DNA from 2 places in the Micromonospora sp. BL1 genome. Region 2 is predicted to be linked to the other one. Evidence: predicted binding sites of a transcription regulator. Region 2 holds the regulator's gene; the other holds the start of a gene.
The links. Region 2 encodes HrcA, which represses chaperone genes, less so after heat shock. Its sites were predicted from a motif close to GGTTNGCACNCTCNNNNNGAGNGTGCNAACC; they were not measured.
Positions count from the first base shown of each region.

Region 1: the regulator HrcA is predicted to act here: its motif matches at 5,014-5,044, upstream of groES (co-chaperone GroES).

Region 1 covers NZ_RCVK01000282.1:4,833-12,776, reverse strand. The annotation lists gene EAD96_RS20590 (sugar ABC transporter permease) at 1-1,026, opposite strand, end outside; gene EAD96_RS20585 (ATP-binding cassette domain-containing protein) at 1,023-1,832, opposite strand; gene EAD96_RS20580 (sugar ABC transporter substrate-binding protein) at 1,936-3,039, opposite strand; gene ybaK (Cys-tRNA(Pro) deacylase) at 3,244-3,723, opposite strand; gene EAD96_RS20570 (methyltransferase domain-containing protein) at 3,780-4,922, opposite strand; gene groES (co-chaperone GroES) at 5,177-5,491, shown strand; gene groL (chaperonin GroEL) at 5,562-7,208, shown strand; gene EAD96_RS20555 (sulfite oxidase) at 7,332-7,944, shown strand, end outside.
Region 2 covers NZ_RCVK01000155.1:50,236-58,179, forward strand. The annotation lists gene EAD96_RS05275 (carbohydrate ABC transporter permease) at 1-332, shown strand, start outside; gene EAD96_RS05280 (carbohydrate ABC transporter permease) at 329-1,162, shown strand; gene EAD96_RS05285 (hypothetical protein) at 1,177-2,037, opposite strand; gene EAD96_RS05290 (enoyl-CoA hydratase-related protein) at 2,149-2,934, opposite strand; gene hemW (radical SAM family heme chaperone HemW) at 2,954-4,177, shown strand; gene EAD96_RS05300 (DUF4870 domain-containing protein) at 4,217-4,861, opposite strand; gene hrcA (heat-inducible transcriptional repressor HrcA) at 5,094-6,116, shown strand; gene dnaJ (molecular chaperone DnaJ) at 6,190-7,335, shown strand; gene EAD96_RS05315 (16S rRNA (uracil(1498)-N(3))-methyltransferase) at 7,337-7,944, shown strand, end outside.

The sequences.
Region 1 (7,944 bases), on a different contig from region 2:
CACGTTGCTGCCACCGGTGTTGGGATCCACCGACCGGTCCCGGCTCGCGGCGATGATGCCGCCGACGGCCGCCATGCCCGAGCAGATCACGAAGGCCGAGATCTTGAGCCGGTCCACGTTGATGCCGGCCCGTCGCGCCGCCTCGGCGTTGCCGCCGACCGCGTAGAGGTGACGGCCGTAGGCCGTGCGGTTGAGCACGAATGTCCAGAACACCAGGAGGAGCGCGACGATCGGCACGACCACCGGCATGCCCTTGTTCGAGGTGATCAGCGGGTTGATGCTGCGCTCCTGGTTGAGCACGTAGACCGCGAGCACGATCAGCAGCGCCAGTCCGCCGATCCGGGCGCCCATCACGGCTGCCGGTTCGGTCACCAGTCCCCGGGAGATCCGGTTGCGGTGACGCAGCAGCTGGACGACGGCGTAGCCGAGGATCGCGACGGCGGCGAGCAGCCAGCCGATGGCCGGCGCGATGCGGCCGTTCTCGATGCCGACGATCACGTCGTCGCTGATCGAGATGTTGCTGCCCTCCTTCATGAGCAGCAGCACCACGCCCTGGAAGGCGAGGAAGCCGGCCAGGGTCACCACGAAGGACGGGATGCCCACCTTCGCGACCAGGAATCCGAGGATCAGGCCGATCAGCACACCGGTGATCAGGGCCGCGAGGACGGCGACGTACCAGGGGTAGCCGAGCACGCTGACCACGTTCGCCAGGATTCCGGCGCAGACGCCGCTGGCGAAGCCGGCGGAGAGGTCGATCTCGCCGAGCAGGAGCACGAAGATCAGCCCCATGGCGATCACGGTGACCGCGGCACCCTGGGTGAAGAGGTTGGCGAAGTTCCCCGCGGAGAAGAAGACCGGGCGCACGATGGTGAACACCACGCAGAGCACGACGAGGCCGATGACCGCGGGCAGGGCGCCCAGGTCACCGCCGCGTACCCGGGCGAGGTAGTTGCGGACGTGGTCGCCGACGGTGTGTGCGGGCGTGACGGCGGCCGGTCCTTCCTTCTTCACGGCGGTGGCGGTCATCGGAGCGCTCCCGAGGTTGCGTCGGCGGATTCGGTGCCGTTGCCGGGGTCGGTGGAGAGACCGAGGTTGCCGGAACGGCCCGCGGTGATCAGCTCGACCACCTGCGAGTGGGTGATGTCGCTGGTCTTCACCTGGGCGACCATCTGGCCGAGGTAGAGCGCGGCGATCCGGTCGGAGACGGCGAAGACGTCGTTCATGTTGTGCGAGATGAGCACCACGGCCAGGCCGTTGTCGGCCAGCCGGCGCACCAGCTCCAGCACCTGGGCGGTCTGCGCGACGCCGAGCGCGGCGGTCGGCTCGTCCAGGATGACGAGCCTGCTGTTCCAGAGCACGGCCTTGGCGATGGCGACGGTCTGCCGCTGGCCGCCGGAGAGGCTGGCCACGTGCTGGCGCAGCGACTTCACGGTGCGCACGCTCAGGCCGGCGAGCGTCTCGGCGGCCATCTGCTCCATGGTCGGCTCGTCGAGCACGATGCCGCTGCGCTTCTCCCGGCCGAGGAACATGTTCTGCACGATGTCGAGGTTGTCGCAGAGCGCGAGGTCCTGGTAGACGACCTCGATCCCGAGGTCGGCGGCGTCGCGGGGGCTGTTGATGCTGACCGGCTTGCCGTCGAAGAGGAACTCGCCGGCGTCGGTGGGGTGGATGCCGCTGATGCACTTGACCAGGGTCGACTTGCCGGCGCCGTTGTCGCCGACGAGCGCCGTCACCTCGCCGGGGTGCGCGGCGAAGGCGACGTCACGCAGCACCTGGACGGGACCGAAGCTCTTGTCGATCCCGCGTAGCTCCAGCAGGGGGGTTGCGGACACGGGGTTCTCCTTTGGGCGGAGGGAGGTCTCGGATCCCGTCCGGCGCGGGCGCCGCCCGGCACGGGTCTCCCCGTGCCGGGCGGCGCCGCCTGAGGCGGGTGGGTCAGCTCACGCCGGCGTCGGTGCAGAGCTTCGCGAAGGCACCGGTGCAGAGCTCTTCCTTGGTGACGTAGCCGTCGGCCACCACGTCCTTGACGTTGTCCTTGTAGATGGCCTTGGGCTCCAGCAGCACGGCCGGCACGTCCCGGTTGCCCTCCGGGTCCTTGACCGTCTGGCCGGTGTCCTTCCGCTCGCCCTTGGCGAGCGCGATGGCCAGCTCGGCGGCGGCGTCCGCCTCCTTCTTGACCGCCTTGTAGACGGTCATGCACTGGTCACCGGCGAGGATGTTCTGCAGGCCCTGGACGGTGGCGTCCTGGCCGGTCACCGGCACCTTGCCGTTGAGCTGGTTCTTCTTCAGCACCGAGATGGCTGCGTTGCCCAGGCCGTCGTTGGCGGCGAGCACGCCGTCGATCTTGCCCTTCTGCTGGGTGAGCATCTGCTCGAAGATCACGCCGGCCTGCGCGTTGTCCCAGTCCGGGACGTTCTGGTCCGGGCCCTTCGTGTAGTCACCGGAGTCGAACTTCGGCTTGAGGATCGAGTCGTAGCCGTTCTTGAACAGGGTGGCGTTGTTGTCGGTCTGGGAGCCGTTCAGGTAGGCGACGACCGGCTTCTGCGCGCCCTTGTCGGTCAGGCACTTGCTGAGGCCCTCGCCCTGGAGCTTGCCGACCGCCTCGTTGTCGAAGCTGACGTAGTACTGGGCGGAGCCGCCCAGGGTCAGCCGGTCGTAGTCGATGGTCGCGACGCCCTGCGACTTGGCCTTCTCCAGCACGGCCTTGCCGGTGCCCGAGTCGAGGTTGACGATCATGAGGGCGGTGACGCCGCTGGTCAGCATGCCGTCGGCGATGGTGGAGAAGGCGGACTTGTCGCCCTGGGCGTTCTGGATCGTGTAGTCGACGCCGGCGGCCTTGAACGCCGCCTCCAGGTACTTGCGGTCCGCGCCCTCCCAGCGGGCGGAGGACTTGCTGTCCGGCAGGATCACGCCGATCTTCGGCTTCTTGGCGTTGGAGCCGCCGGCCTCGTCGGAAGAACCGCCGTTGTCACCACAGGCGGCCATGCTGCCGGTCGCGAGAAGACCGACGGCCGCGAAGGTGAGGAAGCCCTTGCGCATGTGCAGGGTCCTTTCGGAGGTGGGGGAGTGGTGATGTTTTGTTGTGTCCGGCAACGTATTCCCCGCTTCCCATGCGCCGCAAGACTGCCGAGGTCAGAAGTTTGTTGGCGGCGGTAACAATTCAGCAACGCGGTTGTCACCCACGGGACACCACCGGGAGAGCGCGTTCCGGGAACGCTCCCACACGTACCGTCACGACCCCGCTCAGGTGGCGGCGATCGATGCCGTCGTCGCCCCGGTGAGGGCCACCAGATCCGTCGGCGCGAGCTGCACCTGCAACCCCCGGCGACCCGCCGAGACGTACACCGTCGGATGCGCCAGCGCCGAGGCGTCGATGACAGTCGGTAGCCGCTTGCGCTGCCCGAGCGGGCTGATGCCGCCGCGGACGTATCCGGTCGCCCGCTCGGCGGTCGTCCGGTCCGCCATCGTGGCCCGCTTGCCGCCGGCAGCGGCGGCGAGCGCCTTCAGGTCCAGCTCGCCGGTCACCGGCACCACCGCCACCGTGAGCCCGCCGTCGACCTCGGTGACGAGCGACTTGAACACCCGCTCCGGCGCCACCCCGAGCGCGGTCGCCACTAGCGCGCCGTAGTTCGGCGCGTCCGGCGACACGTCGTAGGTGTGGGTGCTGTGGGCGATCTTCCGCTTGCTCAGCAACGCGATCGCCGGAGTGCCGGGGCCCGCCATGGGCGTCAAGCTAGCCCGGCCGTCGGCCGACCGCGAGCCGAAACCGCGCGCCGGGGTCAGCCGCCGGCCGGAACCGGCCGGCAGACGAGCACCGTGGGAGCGCCGGCCACCCGGGTCAGCGCCAGACCGGCCGCCTCGTCGCCGGACAGCCGCAGGTCGCGGCGCAGCTTCTCCGGCTCCAGCGCCGACCCGCGCTTACGGATCTCGACCCGGCCGACCCGCCGCTCCCGCAGCAGGGAGCGCAGCCGCTTCAGCGAGAACGGCAGTACGTCGGTGATCTCCAGGCAGCGGGCGAACGGGGTGGGCCGGGCCTGGTCGCCGTACAGGTAGGCGATCGACGGGTCGGCGAGCGTGGCGTCCAGGTCGGCGGCCAGTTCGGCGACCAGGTGCGCGCGCACCACAGCCGGATCCGGGTCGTAGAGGAACCGCCGGACCGGTCCCACCGGCGCCTCCTGCCCGCCCGTGCCGGTGAGGAGCGACACCGCGTCGTCGCGCTCGCGCAGCACCGTGGCGCGGCGCGGGACCTCGGCCAGCTCGCCGCACCACAGTGCCGCCTCGACCAGGTCGCCGTCCACGCTCACCCACTCCGCCTCGGCGCCGCCCGGGATGAGCGCGTGGTCCAGCCCGGGCGCCACCTTCACCACCGTGCGCGGCACCCGCGCGGCCAGGCCGGTGACGAAGTCCCACGGCGGCGAGTAGGCGTTCGGGTCGAAGACGCGCCGCCCGGTGCCCGCCCGCCGCCGCGCCGGATCGCAGAACACCGCGTCCACCCCGGTCACGTCGAACGCCGTGGCGTCACCGCAGGAGACCGTCACCAGATCGGCGAGCCCGGCCGCCTCGGCGTTCGCGGCGGCCATCGTGGCGGTCACCGGGTCGGCCTCCACCGCGTACACCCGGATGCCGGCGCGGGCCGCGGCGAGCGCGTCGGCCCCCAGGCCGCACCCCAGGTCGGCCAGCGTGGTCACGCCCGCGGCGCGCAGCCGTGCCGCGCGCCGGTCGGCGACCACGCGGCGGGTCGCCTGCTCCAGCCCCGCCCGGGTGAGGAACATCCCGCCCGCCGCCGCGAGCCCGCCGGGAAGGCCGGCCGAGCGCAGCGCGGCCGCCGCCGCCAGCGGGTCGCCGCCGGCCACCCGCTCGGCCGCGGCAAGCGCCGCCGACCCCTCGGGGGTACGCAGCGCGGCGAGCTGGTCGAGATCCACGCGCTCATTCTCCCGGCCCGGTTCCGGCGCGACACGGAGGGCGACGCGTTGGCACTCTCCTTGACGGAGTGCTAGCCGAGGAATAACCTGCGATTAGCACTCTCACCCTGAGGGTGCCAACACCCGAGCCTCGTGCCCGGGGGTTGAGCGCCAGGCGGACCGGCACCCGCGACGACGGCCCCGCCCGGTGGCATGTGGCAGATTGACGCTGGTCGGCATGCCGGCCGGCAACGACACCAAGTACCCGGGAGGGTATGCCCGTGACTACCGCGACCAAGGTTGCGATCAAGCCGCTCGAGGACCGCATCGTGGTCCAGGCGAACGAGGCCGAGACCACCACCGCCTCGGGCATCGTGATCCCCGACACCGCCAAGGAGAAGCCGCAGGAGGGCACCGTCCTCGCTGTCGGCCCGGGCCGGATCGACGACAAGGGCAACCGCGTGCCGATCGACGTGAAGGTCGGCGACACCGTCCTCTACTCGAAGTACGGCGGCACCGAGGTCAAGTACGCCGGCGAGGAGTACCTGGTGCTCTCCGCCCGCGACGTCCTCGCGGTCATCGAGAAGTAAGCAACCGATCAGTGTCGTTGCCCCGGTCCGGCTCGCCGGGCCGGGGCAACGTCGCTTCGAAGGGATACTGATGGCGAAGATCCTCAGCTTCTCGGACGACGCCCGGCACCTGCTGGAGCACGGTGTCAACGCCCTCGCGGACGCGGTGAAGGTCACCCTCGGCCCGCGCGGGCGCAACGTCGTCCTGGACAAGAAGTTCGGTGCGCCCACGATCACCAACGACGGCGTGACCATCGCCAAGGAGATCGAGCTCACCAACCCGTACGAGAACCTCGGCGCGCAGCTGGTCAAGGAGGTGGCGACCAAGACCAACGACGTCGCCGGCGACGGGACCACCACCGCCACCGTGCTGGCCCAGGCCATGGTCCGCGAGGGCCTGCGCAACGTGGCCGCCGGCACCAACCCGACCGGCCTGAAGCGCGGCATCGACGCGGCGGCCGCCAAGGTCTCCGAGGCGCTGCTCGGCAAGGCCGTCGAGGTCGCCGGCAAGGAGTCGATCGCGCACGTCGCGACCGTCTCCGCGCAGGACGCCGCGATCGGCGAGCTGATCGCCGAGGCGATGGAGAAGGTCGGCCGCGACGGCGTCATCACCGTCGAGGAGGGCTCCGCGCTCACCACCGAGCTGGAGGTGACCGAGGGTCTGCAGTTCGACAAGGGCTTCATCTCGCCGAACTTCGTCACCGACCTGGAGGCGCAGGAGGCGGTCCTGGAGGACCCGTACATCCTGATCACCACCCAGAAGATCTCGGCGATCGAGGAGCTGCTGCCGCTGCTGGAGAAGGTCCTCCAGAACAACAAGCCGCTGCTCATCGTCGCCGAGGACGTCGAGGGCCAGGCCCTGTCCACGCTGGTGGTCAACGCGCTGCGCAAGACCGTCAAGGTCTGCGCCGTCAAGGCCCCCGGCTTCGGCGACCGCCGCAAGGCGATGCTCCAGGACATGGCGATCCTGACCGGCGCCGAGCTGGTCGCCCCGGAGCTGGGCTACAAGCTCGACCAGGTCGGCCTGGAGGTGCTCGGCACCGCCCGCCGCGTCGTGGTCGACAAGGAGAACACCACTGTCGTCGACGGTGGCGGGCAGGCCGCCGAGGTCGCCGACCGGGTCGCGCAGATCCGCAAGGAGATCGAGGCCTCCGACTCCGAGTGGGACCGGGAGAAGCTGGCCGAGCGGCTGGCGAAGCTCTCCGGCGGCATCGCCGTGATCAAGGTCGGCGCGGCCACCGAGGTCGAGATGAAGGAGCGCAAGCACCGCATCGAGGACGCCATCGCCGCGACCAAGGCCGCGGTCGAGGAGGGTACGGTCCCGGGTGGCGGCGCCGCCCTGGCCCAGATCCTGCCGGTGCTCGACGACGACCTGGGCTTCACCGGTGACGAGAAGGTCGGCGTCTCGATCGTGCGCAAGGCGCTCGTCGAGCCGCTGCGCTGGATCGCGCAGAACGCCGGCCACGACGGCTACGTGGTGGTGGAGAAGGTTGTCGGCCAGGACTGGGGCAACGGCCTCGACGCCGCCACCGGCGAGTACGTCGACCTGGCCAAGTCCGGCATCATCGACCCGGTGAAGGTGACCCGCAACGCGGTCAGCAACGCCGCCTCGATCGCCGGCCTGCTGCTCACCACCGAGAGCCTCGTGGTGGAGAAGCCGGCCGAGCCGGAGCCGGCCGCCGCCGGTGGGCACGGCCACTCGCACGGTCACGGCCACCAGCACGGCCCGGGCTTCTGACCCGAGGAGCACGCCCGACGTCAGGGCACACCGCCGACCCGGTGGTGTGCCCTGACGCGTATCTGCTTACGGAACGCTGACGACATTGGCAGCCGGCCCGGCGGGTCGACCAGACTGGACGCCGTGAGCACCCTCTCCCGCCGCCGCGCGGCGACGGCCGGTGTCGTCGCCACCGTGGTGACCCTCGGCACCGCCGAACCCGTGGCGGTCCTGACCGGTCCCCGGTCCGCTCCGCTCGTCGCCGTCGGCGGACTCGTCGTCGACCTGGTCCCCGAGCCGCTCAAGCAGTTCGCCATCGACGTCTTCGGCACGTACGACAAGATCGCCCTGCTGGTCGGGACCGCGCTGCTGCTGGCCGCTTTCGGGGCGCTGCTCGGCCTGGCGGCGGCCCGGCGGCTGGTGCTCGGCCTGGCCGGGGTCACCGCGTTCACGGTGCTCGGCGTGGCCGCCGCGCTGACCCGGGCCGGCGCGAACGCGTTCGACGCGCTGCCCTCCCTGGTCGGCGGCGGACTCGGCGCGCTGACGCTCTGGGCCTTCGTGGCCGGACCGCTGAGCGCCGATCGGGCACCCCGCGCCACGCCGCCGTCCGCGCCGCCCCCGGCGGTCGCCGCGCTCGCCCGCGAGGGGGAGACCCCCGGCGGCTGGGAGCCGGTCCGGCACGACGACGCGGAGTCGCGGCGGCGGTTCCTGCGTGGCGCCGGGCTGCTCACCGGCGCGGCGGCTGTGGCCGGGCTGG
Region 2 (7,944 bases):
CGACGGAGTTGCAGGAGGCGGCCCGCGTCGACGGCGCCGGGCCGTGGAAGGTGTTCTGGTCGGTCACGTTCCCCGTGCTGCGGCCGGTCTTCGGCATCCTCGTGGTGCTCTCCACGATCTGGGACTTCAAGGTCTTCACCCAGCAGTTCGTGCTGGCCGGCGGTACCCAGGACCGGTCCACGTTCATGCTGTCGATCTACTCGTACGCGGAGGCGTTCTCGCCGCCGCCCAAGTACGGCCTCGGCTCCGCCATCGCCGTCATCCTCACCGTGATCCTGCTCGTGGTGACCGCCCTGTACGTCCGCATGGTGCTGCGGCAGGAGGACGAATGATGAAGAAGATCGCCCTCAACGGCGCGGGCCTGCTGGTCGCGCTCTTCGCCGCGTTCCCGGTCTACTGGATGGTGGCGACCTCGCTGAAGCCCAACCGGGAGATCTTCTCGTCCACCCCCCGGCCGGTGCCGGCGGAGCCGACGCTGGAGCACTACCGGGAGATCCTCACCGGCAACCTGATCCCGGGCGTCACGTTCGCCGACTTCTTCCTCAACAGCGCGCTCGTCGCGCTGGCGACGGTGCTGCTGAGCGGGCTGGTCGCGCTGCTCGCCGCGACCGCCGTGGCCCGGTTCCGGTTCAAGCTGCGCACCACGTTCCTGATCATGCTGCTGGTGGTGCAGATGATCCCGCTGGAGGCGCTGGTCATCCCGCTGTTCCTGATGATCCAGCGGCTCGGCCTCTACAACACGCTGCCCAGCCTGATCCTCACGTACCTCGGTTTCTCGCTGCCGTTCGCGGTCTGGATGCTGCGCGGCTTCGTCGCCGCGGTGCCCAAGGAACTGGAGGAGGCCGCCGCCATCGACGGCGCCAGCCGGGCCCAGACGTTCCGCAAGGTGCTGTTCCCACTCGTCGCGCCCGGCCTGGTCGCCACCAGCATCTTCTCGTTCATCACCGCGTGGAACGAGCTGATCTTCGCGCTGACGTTCATCAACGACCAGCAGAAGTACACGCTGCCGGTCGCGATGACGTTCTTCTTCGGCCGGGACGACACCGCCTGGGGCTCGGTCATGGCCGCGTCCACGCTGTTCACCCTGCCGGTGATCGTCTTCTTCCTGCTGGTGCAGCGCCGGATGGTCTCCGGCCTGGTGGCGGGAGCGGTCAAGGGCTGACCCGGCGGCGCCGGTCAGGCCGCGGCGAACACCTCGGCGCGCACCTCGGTGGTCGGATCGCCCTTCACCCGGGCCCAGGAGCCCTGCTCGGCGGTCCACTCCAGGTTGCCGAAGCGGACCTTCTTCACGCCGTGGTCGTCGGCGTGCGAGACGAGCCAGTGCGCGTACCGCCAGCCGTTGCGGTCGTCGCCGGCCGGCACGGTGAGCGCGGTCAGGTCGGTCGCCGTGGCCAGCCGGGGCAGCCCCCAGTCCAGCGACAGGCTCTCCAGCACGGCGCTGGCGGCGGCCGGGCCGCGCATCGTCGGCGGCGACCCGACGGTGCAGGCCACCGCGCCGGTCGCGTGGCCGAGCAACGCGCGGGTGAGGACCTCCGACTCGTCCGCCCACTTCTGGTACGCCTCGGGGAACGCCGAGCGCTGCACCCGCTGGGCGGCGTCGGTGATCCGCATCCGCTCCCAGCCCTTGACCTTCTTCAGCGCGGCGTAGAACTTGTTCGCCGCGTACCGCGGGTCCTGGATCTCCTCCGGGGTGCCCCAGCCCTGGCTCGGGCGCTGCTGGAACAGGCCGAGCGAGTCGCGGTCGCCGTGGGCGATGTTGCGCAGGTGCGACTCCTGGTACGCGGTCGCCAGCGCCACCACCACCGCCCGCTCGGGCATCCGGCGCTGCATCCCGATGGCCGCGATGGTGGCCGCGTTCGCCATCTGGTCGGCGCCGAGCACCACCTCGCCGTCCGCCTTCACGGTGCAGGTCCGGCTGGCCAGGGGCAGCCGCAGGTGCTCGCCGAACTGCTTGGTGACGACGTAGACCGCGAGCAGTGCCAGCACGCACACCGCCACCCCAGATGCCACGATCGCCGCTCGCGTCCGCACCCGCACCCCCTGTCCCGACAGTCCGACAAGCGTACGTCCCACCCGCCACGGCGGCTCTCGGCCGACCGGCGGGCCCCACGTCGGCCGCAGTGGCTCACGCGGGGCCCGCCGCGAACCTCAGTCTTCGGCGGGTACCCAGGCGGCGGGACGCTTCTCCCGGAACGCCATCACGCCCTCGCGCCCCTCGTCGGAGAGGAAGTACCCGGTCGACAGCGCGGCCAACTCGGCGATGTCGGCCCGCAGGTCCGGCCCGGCGGGCCGGCGCAGCAGCTCCTTCGCCCCGGCCAGCGCGCCGGGGGCGCCCTTGACCAGCGAGGCGCAGTAGCGCTCGACGGCGGCGTCCAGCTCGTCGCCCGGCACCGCGGCGGTGACCAGGCCGATCTCGGCGGCCCGGCGGCCGTCGAACGTGTCGCCGGTCAGGTACAGCTCGGCGGCGGCCCGCTGACCCAGCCGGGGCAGCACGGTCGCCGAGATCACCGCCGGGATCACCCCGATCCGCACCTCGGTGAACGCGAACGTCGCCTCCTGAGCGCAGACCGCCAGGTCGGCGGCGGCGATCAGGCCCAGCCCGCCGGCCCGGGCCGGCCCGGCCACCTTCGCCACCACCGGCTTCGGGCACTCGCGCACCGCGACGAGCACGTCGCCGAGCATCCCGGCGGGCACCGTCCCGCTGGCGTACGCGGCGGCTGTCTCCTTCAGGTCGGCGCCGGAGCAGAAGACGGGGCCGGTGTGGTCGAGCACGATCGCGCGTACCGCGTCGTCGGCGACCGCGCCGGCCAGCCCGGCCAGCAGCTCGGTCATCAGGGGCGTGGAGAGCGCGTTGCGATTGTGCGGGCTGTCCAGGGTGAGGGTGGTCACCCCACGGGCCGTGGCGACTCGCACGAGAGCGTCCGGAGAGGTCATGCCGGGCACACTAGTGGCCATGCCCGGCGTCCTTCCAGAAGGCGAACCCGTCCCGCGCGACGGATCGCTGCCCGCCACCGCCACTCGCGCCGTCGGCGCGCGCGGCTTCGGCGTGTACGTCCACGTGCCGTTCTGCGCCAGCCGGTGCGGTTACTGCGACTTCAACACGTACACCGCGTCGGAGCTGGGCGGCGGGGCGAGCCGGGAGGCGTACGCCGACTCCGTGCTGGCCGAGCTGGAGCTGGCCGCCCGGGTGCTGGGCGACTCGCCGCCGCCCCGGGTCGACACCGTCTTCGTCGGCGGCGGCACGCCCACCCTGCTGCCCGCCGACGACCTGGCCCGGATCCTCGACGGCATCGACCGCGTCTGGGGGCTGGCCGCCGACGCCGAGGTGACCACCGAGGCCAACCCCGAGTCGGTGAGCCCGGAGTCGCTCAAGACGCTGCGGGCGGCCGGGTACACCCGGATCTCGCTGGGCATGCAGTCCGCCGCGCCGGGCGTGCTCGCGGTGCTCGACCGGCGGCACAGCGCGGGCCGGGCCACCGCCGCCGCGCTGGAGGCACGCGACGCCGGGTTCGAGCACGTGAACCTGGACCTGATCTACGGCACGCCGGGCGAGACGGCCGAGGACTTCGCCGCCTCGCTGGCCCAGGTGGTCGACGCGGGCGTGGACCACGTCAGCGCGTACGCCCTGATCGTGGAGGACGGCACCCGGCTGGCCGCGCGGATGCGCCGCGGCGAGCTGCCGTACCCCTCCGACGACGTGGCGGCGGACCGCTACCTGGCCGCGGAGGCCGCGCTCGGCGAGGCCGGATTCTCCTGGTACGAGGTGTCGAACTGGGCCCGCTCGGCGGCGGCCCGGTGCCGGCACAACCTGCTCTACTGGGCCGGCGCCGACTGGTGGGGCCTGGGCCCGGGAGCGCACAGCCACGTCGGCGGCGTGCGCTGGTGGAACGTCAAGCACCCGAGCGCGTACGCGGCGCGGCTGGCCGAGGGCGCCTCGCCCGCGCTGGCCCGGGAACAGCTCACCGCTGACGAGCAGCACATGGAGGACGTGATGCTGCGGGTGCGGCTCGCCTCCGGCCTGCCGCTGGACGTGCTGGACGCCGCCGGCCGGGCGGGCGCCGAGCGGGCCCGGGACGCCGGACTGCTCGACGCCGGGGCGTACGCGCGGGGGCTGGTGGTGCTGACGCTGCGCGGCCGGCTGCTGGCCGACGCGGTGGTACGCGACCTGCTGCCGTGACCGGGGCCGGCCGGCCGCCCCCTCGGCCGGCCGGCGGCGTCACTTGGTGAAGCTGTAGCTCATCGGGTAGCGGTAGAGCACGCCGTCGTTGGCCTTGACCCCGCCGATGATCCCGAAGATCAGCGGCACCAGCCAGACCAGCATCGGGACGAAGAACAGGATCCCGCAGGTGATGATCGTGATCACCCAGGCGAGCACGCCGGCGATGGCCCAGGTGATCTGGAAGTTCAGCGCCGCGACGGCGTGCGCGCGGACCGTCGGCGACTGCTGGCCCCGGCTCATCAGCGCGATGAGCGGAGCGACCCAGCCGAGCAGGCCGCCGCCGACGATGACGCCCACGGCGCCACCGAAGTGCGACACCAGCGCCCAGGTCTTCTCGTCGTTGTTTGCGTACGCGGCGGGGCCGTATCCGCCACCGGCGGGGTAGCCGGCGCCGTAGCCGGGCGTGCCGCCCGGCGGAGGGTAGCCGCCCGGGGGCGGGTAGTCGCCCGGCGGAGGTTGGCCGCCCGGAGGCGGGTAGCCACCCGGGGGCGGATAGTCACCGGGCGGGGGATAGCCGCCCGCGCCCGGCGCGCCGGACAGTGGAGCGGTGGGCGGTTCACCGGCCGGCGAGCCGTAGGGCGCCGACGGGTCGGGCTGGGGGCCGGAGTCCCCTGCCCCGGGAGGGCGAGGAGGTTCTGTCATGGTCGCCACGGTAGGTGCACCGGGCAACCCGCACCAGAGCGACACAGACCGACGATGACCAGCTTTTCGGCCCTGGTGGGCGGTGCTGTGTGGCGGGCCGCACCGCAGGTCCGTCAGGCGATCATCGCATCGGCGGGGGTGCCGACGTAGACTGGCACTCGCTACAGTCGAGTGCCAGCCGCCCGGCGGATGCCGCGCGCCGGCCGGACCGAGGTGCGTCAGGAGGTGGGGAATGGGTCTCGACGACCGCAAACTCGCCGTGCTGCGCGCCATCGTCGAGGACTACGTCGCCACGCAGGAGCCGGTCGGCAGCAAGGCCCTGGTCGAGCGGCACCAGCTCGGCGTCTCGCCGGCCACGGTGCGCAACGACATGGCGGTGCTGGAGGAGGAGGGCTACATCCGGCAGCCGCACACCAGCGCCGGCCGGGTGCCCACCGACCGCGGCTACCGCCTCTTCGTCGACCGGCTCTCCCGGGTCAAGCCGCTCAGCCCGGCCGAGCGCCGGGCGATCGAACGCTTCCTGGTCGGCGCCGTCGACCTGGACGACGTGGTGCACCGTACGGTCCGGCTGCTCGCCCAGCTCACCCGGCAGGTCGCCGTGGTGCAGTACCCGAGCCTGGCCCGCTCCAAGGTGCGCCACCTGGAGCTGGTGCCGATCTCCACCACCCGGCTGATGGTCGTCATGATCGCCGACACCGGCCGGGTCGAGCAGCGGCTGGTGGAGCTGCCCGCCCCTGTGCCCGCCGACGACGTGACCGACCTGCGCCGGCTGGTGAACGAGAAGCTCGTCGGCAGCCAGCTCGCCGAGACGCCGCCGCTGGTGCAGGCGCTCGTCGACGAGTCGGCGCCGCATCTGCGCCCGGCCATGACCACGCTCTCCACCGTGCTGCTGGAGACGCTCGTGGAACGGCACGAGGAGCGCCTCGCGCTGGCCGGCCAGGCCAACCTCACCCGGGGTGGCCTGCTCGACTTCCAGGGTTCGCTGCGGCCCATCCTGGAGGCGCTCGAAGAAGAGGTCGTGCTGCTCAAGCTGATCGGCGAGACCGAGCCGAGCACCACCCGGGTGCTCATCGGCGACGAGAACGAATACGACAACCTGCGGGCCGCCTCGGTGGTCAGCACCGGCTACGGACCGGGCAGCACGATCGTCGGCGGACTCGGCGTGCTCGGGCCGACCCGGATGGACTACCCCGGCAATATCGCCATGGTGAGGGCCGTGGCACGCTACGTGGGCGAACTGCTGGCCCAGAACTGACCAGTCAGGGCCGACGGCCGGTTCCGGCCGACGACCGGAGCGACGCGAGACGAACATGAGGACACCTAACGCAGTGGCCAGGGACTACTACGGCATTCTCGGCGTGAGCCGGGACGCCTCCGACGACGAGATCAAGCGCGCCTACCGCAAGCTGGCGCGGCAGTTCCACCCGGACGTCAATCCGGACCCGGAGGCCCAGGAGAAGTTCAAGGACATCAACGCCGCGTACGAGGTCCTCTCGGACGACCGGAAGCGGCAGATCGTCGACCTGGGCGGCGACCCGCTCGCCCCGGGCGGCGGTGGCGCGGGCGGTCCCGGCGGCCCGGGCGGCGCCGGTCCGTTCGTCGGCTTCCAGGACATCATGGACGCGTTCTTCGGCGGCGCCGCGGGCGGCAGCCGGGGCCCGCGTCCGCGTACCCGCCCCGGCGCGGACGCGATCCTGCGCCTGGAACTGGACCTCAACGAGACCGCGTTCGGCGTCGAGGCGCCGATCACCGTCGACACCGCGGTGCTCTGCACCACCTGCTCCGGCGCCGGCACCGCCGCCGGCACCCACCTGGCCACCTGCGAGGCGTGCGGCGGCCGCGGCGAGGTGCAGTCGGTGCAGCGGACCTTCCTCGGTCAGGTGGTCTCGGCCCGGCCGTGCACCGTCTGCCAGGGCTACGGCACCACCATCCCGCACCCCTGCCCGACCTGCGCCGGCGACGGCCGGGTGCGTACCCGCCGTTCGCTGACCGTCAAGATCCCGGCCGGGGTCGAGGACGGCATGCGGATCCGCCTGGCCCAGCAGGGCGAGGTCGGCCCGGGCGGCGGCACCGCCGGCGACCTCTACGTCGAGATCCACGAGCGGCCGCACGACGTCTACTCCCGCAAGGGCGACGACCTGCACTGCCGGGTGACGGTGCCGATGACCGCCGCCGCGCTCGGTACCCGGCTGACCATCAAGACGCTGGACAGCGAGGAGACGGTCGACGTCAAGCCCGGCACCCAGCCCGGCAGCACGCTGCGGCTGCGCGCCCGGGGCGTACCGCACCTGCGCGGCACCGGCCGGGGTGACCTCTACGTGCACCTGGACGTGCGTACCCCGACCAAGCTCGACGCCGACCAGGAGCGGATGCTGCGCGACTTCGCCAAGACGCGCGGCGAGGAGGTCGCCGAGCTGACCAAGCAGGGCGGCTTCTTCTCCCGGATGCGCGACGCCTTCAACGGGCACGCCTGAGGTGTCCGCGCCGCTGTTCCTGGTCGACGCGCTGCCCACCGGTGACACGCTGACGCTGGACGGCCCGGAGGGCCACCACGCGGCCACCGTGCAGCGGCTGCGCGTCGGCGAGGAACTGGTGCTCGCCGACGGCCGGGGCGGCACCGCCGCCGCGGTGGTCACCGCCGTCGGCCGCGGCACGCTCGACCTGCGGCTCACCAGCCGGGGGTACGCGGACGCGCCGGTGCCCCGGCTGGTCGTGGTGCAGGGCATCGCCAAGGGCGACCGGGGTGAACTCGCCGTGCAGGCGATGACCGAGGTCGGGGTGGACGAGATCGTGCCCTGGGCGGCGTCCCGCTCGGTGGCGCAGTGGCGCGGCGAGCGGGGCGAACGGGCCCGGCAGAAGTGGGTCGCCACCGCCCGGGAGGCGGCCAAGCAGGCCCGCCGCCCGTGGCTGCCGGTGGTGGCCGGCGCGCCGGACGAGTCCACCGTCTCGGTGGCCCGCCGGATCGCCGGGGCGGCCGGCGCGTACGTGCTGCACGAGGGCGCGCAGGACCGGCTGACCACCGTCGACCTGCCGGCGGCCGGCGAGATAGTCCTGGTGGTCGGCCCGGAGGGCGGCATCGCCGA